2 regions of the Glutamicibacter sp. NPDC127525 genome follow, and region 2 is predicted to be linked to the other one. Evidence: predicted binding sites of a transcription regulator. Region 2 holds the regulator's gene; the other holds the start of a gene.

Region 1 (3,410 bases), on a different contig from region 2:
TGCGAATTTCGCGGCCTTCGACTGCATGGCCACGACCGTGATGTCATGCGCGACAATATCGTGCAGATCCCGGGCAATGTTCTTTCGCTCCCGGTCGACAGCAAGACGAGTCTGCTCTTTGACCGTATGCATTTGCCGAAGAGCGAGCTCGTTCTTCTCGCGCAGCAAGTAAATATTCCTCGTTAAGAAGAACGCCATCGCCGTCAACGGGGCAATCCCGACAAGCAGAACCGCGTCTTGCCCGGACTGGACGCCGAACTGCACCATCCACGCTGCGGACAAGGTTAGGAATAAGGCCCTAACACTCATGGCACTGGCCGTAGCTGCCAGCGCCGAAAAAATCATGAATGAAACGACAGTCCAGAAGAACAAGGCGCCGTCCGTGAGGAAGAAATAGGCAACTGCCACAAACAATCCGACGGATACGGCAACCCAGCGAAGACCAAGCACAAGAATTGCGCACAGTCCAACGCCGAGCAACGCGCCTCGAACCGAAATATCCGACGAACCACTAAATCCGTCTTCCAGCAGAGTCACGAACTCGCTACTGGAAACCGCGATCAGAACCGCAATACCAGTCCAAACAATGACACCCCGACCAGCGAAGAGCTTGGTCAGGGTGTCCTTTAGTCGTCCATTCATATGCCGAATAATTCCCGGCTCAGATGATCAAGTCAAATAAACCGCGTTATGGGCAGGCGACGCCGTAGCGTTTGCAGAACCACTCCGAGAAGGCTGAGCCAAAGCCAGCAGGAGTAGCAACGTTGCCACTGCTGGAGGCTGGAGAGCTCGCGGCAGATGCAGGAGCTGCCACGGCGGTCAATGGTGCCAGAACTAATGCTGCTACGGCCAGCATTTTCAAACCCTTCATAACAAACTCCACATCAGATCAACTTATATACTTTCAGGTGAACAGGCCAACATGAGGCCACCCGCATCGAATCAGAGGAATCAGATGGAACAAATAAAGGTCCTTATTGTCGATGATGAACCTCTAATTCGGCATGCGTTGGGCACAATCCTAGCAACAGACCCCGGAATTGTAACGGTTAATTCTGTTGAAAATGGACAGGCCGCCGTCGAGTATTGCAGCGGCAATCAAGTGGACGTTGTGCTCATGGATTTGCAGATGCCGATAATGGACGGGGTTAGCGCTACTAAAGCAATCAAATCTGCCGAAGACAGCCCCTCAGTGCTTGCCATTACCGCCTTTTCTTCGGACGACTATCTGGTTCCGGTACTGACCGCTGGGGCCAGCGGATACTTGGTAAAAGACTCTGAACCAGATGAAATTATTCATGCGATCCATGCCGTTCACCAAGGAACTGCAGCCATTTCCCCGTCGGTTTCTTCTGATCTAGTTTCTGCGGTTCGCGAAGCTTACCGGGATAATTCCCAAGACATTCAAGAACTGGCCTATGACTTGGGAATTACCAATCGGGAATTCGAGATTCTAAAACTGCTCGCACGCGGGCTAAACAATACCGAGATTTCAAGAACTCTGACTATTTCCGAAACCACGGTTAAAACCCATATGGCGAAGATTTTCGTTAAGCTGAATGTTCGCGATCGGGTCCAGGCCCTGGTTGCGGCCGCGCGTATGGGCCTTATCGAAATCCCGAAAGACTAGCGCCTGCTTTCCAGCTATTAGTGTGAAGTCAACCTCTTTGACACCTTGCCCGGCTGGTTCGGGAATATCTGCGCGCCATATGCGTTGAACATGAGCATAGACCGCTCAAGTTTCTATTAGGAGGCTCACTTGCCAGCATTTTTCGGCGCACCGTCAGATGGCTCGTTTGAGGAATTCCTCTCTCGATTCCTGTCTTCACGTGCCCAGGCAGCACGTCCCATCGACCTCACGCGCCTGCTTTCCGCCCGCACCCACGAAGCGGTAGCCACCGCGGCAGCGATTTCCCAGGAGCATGGCCACGACGAGATTGATTCCCTGCACCTCCTGATGGCTCTGCTGCGCACCGAACCAGTCGGCGAGCACCTGACCGCCATGGGTATCGACATCGAGGCTTTGAGTGCAGATGCCATCGCGCGCATGCCCAAGTCCCAGGAGAAGGGCGAGAAACCATCCCACCTATCGTCGGCAGCTCAGCGCAGCCTCTTTGACGCCTATCAGGTTGCTCGTAACTACGGTTCGACCTACATCGATCCTGATCATCTTTTCCTGGCCTTCGTTTTCAACCCGGAATCTCCGGTCAGCCAGCTCCTGGCGCAGCACGGCATCACCGGCCAGTCCTTGCAGCAAGCCGCCATGGAGCAGGCCCAGCGTGGCCAAAACGATACCCAGAACCAGTCCGATTCCGAGTCCGACGTGTCCATGCTCGAACGCTACGGAACCGATCTGACCCTGCTGGCCTCCGACGGCCAGATTGATCCGGTGATCGGACGCAAGGAGGAACTGGATCAGGTTATTGAAATCCTGGCCCGTCGCACCAAGAACAACCCTGTGCTGATTGGCGAGGCCGGCGTGGGCAAGACCGCCATTGCCGAAGGCCTGGCCCGCGCCATCATCGATGACCAGGTACCAGCCCAACTGCGCAATGCGGCCTTGATCTCCATTGATCTTCCGGGCATGCTCGCCGGAACCCGCTACCGCGGAGATTTCGAGCAGCGGCTCACCGGCCTGCTCGACGAGGTAGCCGCAGCCGAAGGGCAGGTGCTGATATTCATCGATGAGATGCATCTGCTGGTCGGTGCAGGCTCTGGCGAGTCCGGCAATATGGACGCCGCAAATATCCTCAAGCCGCGTTTGGCGCGTGGCGAGCTGCACATGATCGGCGCCACTACGCTCGATGAGTTCCGCAAGGTGGAGAAGGACAGCGCGCTGGCTCGGCGCTTCGGCAAGGTTACTGTCGCCGAGCCGTCGGAGGAAACGGCACTGGCCATTGTGGACGGCCTGCGCGAATCCTACGAGGATCACCACCAGGTGCAGTACACCCCCGAAGCGCTCAAGGCCGCGGTGACGCTCTCTGCCCGCTACCTGAACGACCGCCAGCTTCCTGACAAGGCCATCGACTTGATCGATATCGCCGGTGCCCGGCGGTCCATCGCTGCCGGAGATGCCGAGGATGTGCAGTCCCTGCGTGCCGAATTGGTAGACGCCGAGCGTGAGAAGTCACGCGCTATCGGCGAGGAACGATTCGAAGAAGCTGGCGCATGGCGTGACCACATCGTGGAGATGACCGCGCGCATCAAGGCTGCTGAGGAGGCCGGCGATGCAGGGGTCACCCGGGTAGTGGATGAGAAGCAGATTTCGGAAGTGATCTCCCGATCCACCGGCATCCCCACCTCGCGCATCTCGGGAGATGACAAGGCACGCTTGGCTTCGCTGGAAGATTCCCTGCATGCTTCGGTCATCGGCCAGCACGATGCCGTTGCCGCTGTGGCACGCGCCGTGC
Region 2 (3,410 bases):
GGCTCCTGAGGGCGAGCAGGCACCGAACGCTGATGAAGACATCGTCGACGCCGAGGTCATCGACGAAGATGAAGCCGACAAGAAGTAAGGAGTTTAGGAATATGTCCGAGGCAAAGGACCAGAACGAGAACTCCGGCCAGGAGCCGGAGAACCAGCCAGAGGCCGCCAACGAGCAGCCAACCGCTGACGCCCTGGGTCAGGCCGAGGCGATCCTGAACGAAGCTGCTGCTGGCGCTGAAGCCGATTCGGCGCAGCCGGAAGAGGCCGGTGCGGTGGAAACCGAACTGCGCAACGACCTGCTGCGCCTGCAGGCCGAATACGTCAACTACCGCAAGCGCGTGGAACGCGACCGGGCCGTAGCGCGTGAAAACGCCGTGCAGTCAGTGCTCAACACCCTGCTTCCGGTGCTTGACGACATCGATGCGGCGCGAGCCCACGGCGACCTCGCCGACGGCCCGTTCGCATCGATCGCCAACAAGCTGGATGGAATTCTGGCTCAGCATGGCCTGGAGCGCATCAACGAGGCCGGCGTGGAATTCGACCCGAACATCCACGAAGCCCTGCTTCGCCAGGCTGTTGACGAGATTCCAGCCGACCACGTGGGACAGGTGCTGCGCACCGGTTACCGCAAGGGAACCATCATCCTGCGTGCAGCTCAGGTGCTGGTAGCAACCGGCGAATAGCCACGAATAGCACAATCGATACTGCCCACTGCCGAGTCTTCGACAGTGGGCAGTGTCGAATTGGCACTGAAAGGATGGGGCCCTGATGGCAAGTCAGGACTGGATCGAAAAAGACTTTTACGCCATTCTGGGCGTCTCCAAGGACGCCAGCGAGGCGGACATCAAGAAGGCGTACCGCAAGCTTGCGCGCAAGTACCACCCGGATACCAACCAGGGTGATGCGGCCGCTGAAAAGAAATTCAAGGACATCTCCGAAGCCAACTCGGTGCTTTCGGACAAGGAAGAGCGCGAGCAGTACGACGCGATCCGCGCCATGGGCGGCGGAGCGCGATTCTCTGCTGGTGGCGGACCGGGCGGCCCCGGCGGGCAAGCCGGCTTCGAGGACATCTTCTCCAACCTCTTCGGAGGCGGCGGAGCGGGCCCACGTGGCCGCGGCGGGCAGCCGGACTTCTCCGACCTCTTCGGTGGTGGCGGCGGTTTCGGTGGCGGCGGCTTCGGCCAGAGCGCACCACCGCGCAAGGGTGCTGACCGCACGGCGAGCACCACGATTTCCTTCTCCGGATCAATTAAGGGCACCACCATTGGCCTGCGCGAGCAGAATGGCGAGGTCATTGACGTGCGCATACCGGCGGGCATCAAGGATGGCCAGTCGGTGCGCGTGCGCGGCAAGGGCCAGCCTGGTGCTGCCGGCAACGGCGACCTGCTGGTCAAGGTCAAGGTCAGCGAGCACCCGTTCTTCAAGCGCGAAGAGAACAACATCCGCATCCACGTGCCGGTGACCTTCGCTGAAGCGGTGCTTGGAGCAAAGATCCACGTACCGACCCTGGACGGGGATTCCGTTGCGGTGAAGGTTCCCGCTGGATCCAACTCCGGGCGCACCTTGCGTCTGAAGGGCCGCGGCGTGAAGACCTCCAAGGCCACCGGCGATCTGCTGATCGTCCTGGATGTCGCGATTCCGCAGAACCTCTCGGATGCTGCAAAGAAGGCCGTGGAGGACTTCGCATCAGCCACCGAGGGCGAGGATCCACGAGTGGATTTGGCTGCCAAAGCCAAGCTCTGAACCCAATAGGCTGTCTTCCCTGCCCCGTCATCGAATTGGCTGGGCAGGGAAGATAGACTCGAAGGCAATAGGGACCGAATCCAAGGTCCTTGTAGAAAGGTGGTAGAAGCAACGTGAACGGGGAGTACCTGCGACCTGTCTTCGTCATTTCCGTCGCCGCGCAACTTGCAGACATGCATCCGCAGACGCTGCGCCAGTATGACCGCATTGGTTTGGTTTCGCCCAGCCGCCAGAGCGGAAAGCAACGCCGCTACTCGCAGCGCGACGTATCACTGTTGCGCCAGGTGCAGGCCCTGAGCAAGGAAGGCGTCTCGCTCGAGGGCATCAAGCGCATCCTGGACCTGCAAGATCAAGTCGCCTATCTGCAAACCGAAGTCAATGGGCTTCGCCAAGAACTTTCCGCCGTACGCCAGGGCCAATCTCGCATCTTCGCTGCGGGCACCGCTGGAGGCGACATCGTTTCGTTGGCTAGGGGCATGCGCCCTGAACGCCGTGAACCGACCGTGACGCTGTTTACCGCGCGCCGCGCTATCGGACGCTAGATCCGTCCGTGCCGGGCCAAGCGCGCTTCCAATTGGGTGCGCACGGCAGGCCATTCGTGCGGGAGTATTGAGAACATCACCGTATCGCGCAGGGTGCCGCTCTTTGGATCATATTTGTGATTGCGCAGCACGCCATCCTGCTTGGCGCCGAGCCGTGCAATCGCGGCGCGTGAAGCGGCATTGTGCCAGTGCGTGCAGAAAGCCACTGAATAGCAATCCAGTTCCTCGAAAGCCCGGCGCAGCAGCATGAACTTGGCAGCTGGATTGATCCCGGTGCCTTGGGCTGGCATGGCCAGGAACGTTGAGCCGATTTCCACGCGGTGATTTGCCGCGTCGATATTCAAGTAAGTCGTGGCCCCCACCGCTTTGCCGGTGGACAGGTCGATGATCGCAAAGGGAGCCATCTCGCCAGTTTCCTGCAATGCCAAGCGGCGCTGGATATCCAAGCGCATGGATTCGGCCGATGGAGTGGTGGCAAACCACGCTTCATCCAACTGGCCGTTGGCTGCGAGCTGGATCAGATCCGGGGCGTGGTCCATTGACAATTGTTCTAGCCGCACCCCGGCATAGTCCATTCTCGGAGCTTGGGCGTAGTGCAGACTTTGCGCAGAAGAAGAGGCCATGGAATCCATCCTATGGATTCCATGGCCTCTTCAATGCTTTATTTCGGCGACTAGCCGATGCGGGTGTACGCCAGATCGAAGACCAGACGACCAGCCTTGAGCGCCTTGCCTTCGAAGCTGGTCAGGATCCGGCGCTCGAAACGCGGGGCCCAGCCACCCTGGGCATCGGTGAATTCTGGCTCGGGGTCGAAGCCTTCCATGCCCTCGCGGCGCACCTTGGTCAGGTTGCTCTCAGTGCCGGACAGATTGCCATGATGCTGGTTCTCGAAGTCCGGATGGGCTTCGAGGACTTCGCGCATTTGCTCGGCGTAGTTGGACCAGTCGGTGGCCAAGCGCAGGGTGCCTCCCGGCTTGAGCACGCGGGAGACCTTGTCCAGGAACGAGGCCTTGATCAGGCGACGCTTATGGTGGCGCGGCTTGTGCCATGGATCTGAGAAGAAGATCCAGATCTCATCGGCGCTGTTCTCGTCCAGCATGACATCCAGAACCTCTGGGGCATTGG

Evidence for each region. Region 2 encodes HspR, which represses chaperone genes until heat shock. Its sites were predicted from a motif close to AAGTTGAGTCNNNNNGACTCAACTT; they were not measured.
Region 1: a site for HspR is predicted at 1,718-1,742, ahead of ACFVHU_RS11470 (ATP-dependent Clp protease ATP-binding subunit). Genes of this name have one in related genera too.

Annotation. Positions count from the first base shown of each region.
Region 1 covers NZ_JBHXVN010000004.1:236,186-239,595, forward strand. The annotation lists gene ACFVHU_RS11460 (sensor histidine kinase) at 1-642, opposite strand, end outside; gene ACFVHU_RS11465 (response regulator transcription factor) at 956-1,630, shown strand; gene ACFVHU_RS11470 (ATP-dependent Clp protease ATP-binding subunit) at 1,760-3,410, shown strand, end outside.
Region 2 covers NZ_JBHXVN010000001.1:1,189,092-1,192,501, reverse strand. The annotation lists gene dnaK (molecular chaperone DnaK) at 1-88, shown strand, start outside; gene ACFVHU_RS05615 (nucleotide exchange factor GrpE) at 102-683, shown strand; gene ACFVHU_RS05610 (DnaJ C-terminal domain-containing protein) at 769-1,743, shown strand; gene ACFVHU_RS05605 (heat shock protein transcriptional repressor HspR) at 1,857-2,285, shown strand; gene ACFVHU_RS05600 (GNAT family N-acetyltransferase) at 2,282-2,908, opposite strand; gene trmB (tRNA (guanosine(46)-N7)-methyltransferase TrmB) at 2,959-3,410, opposite strand, start outside.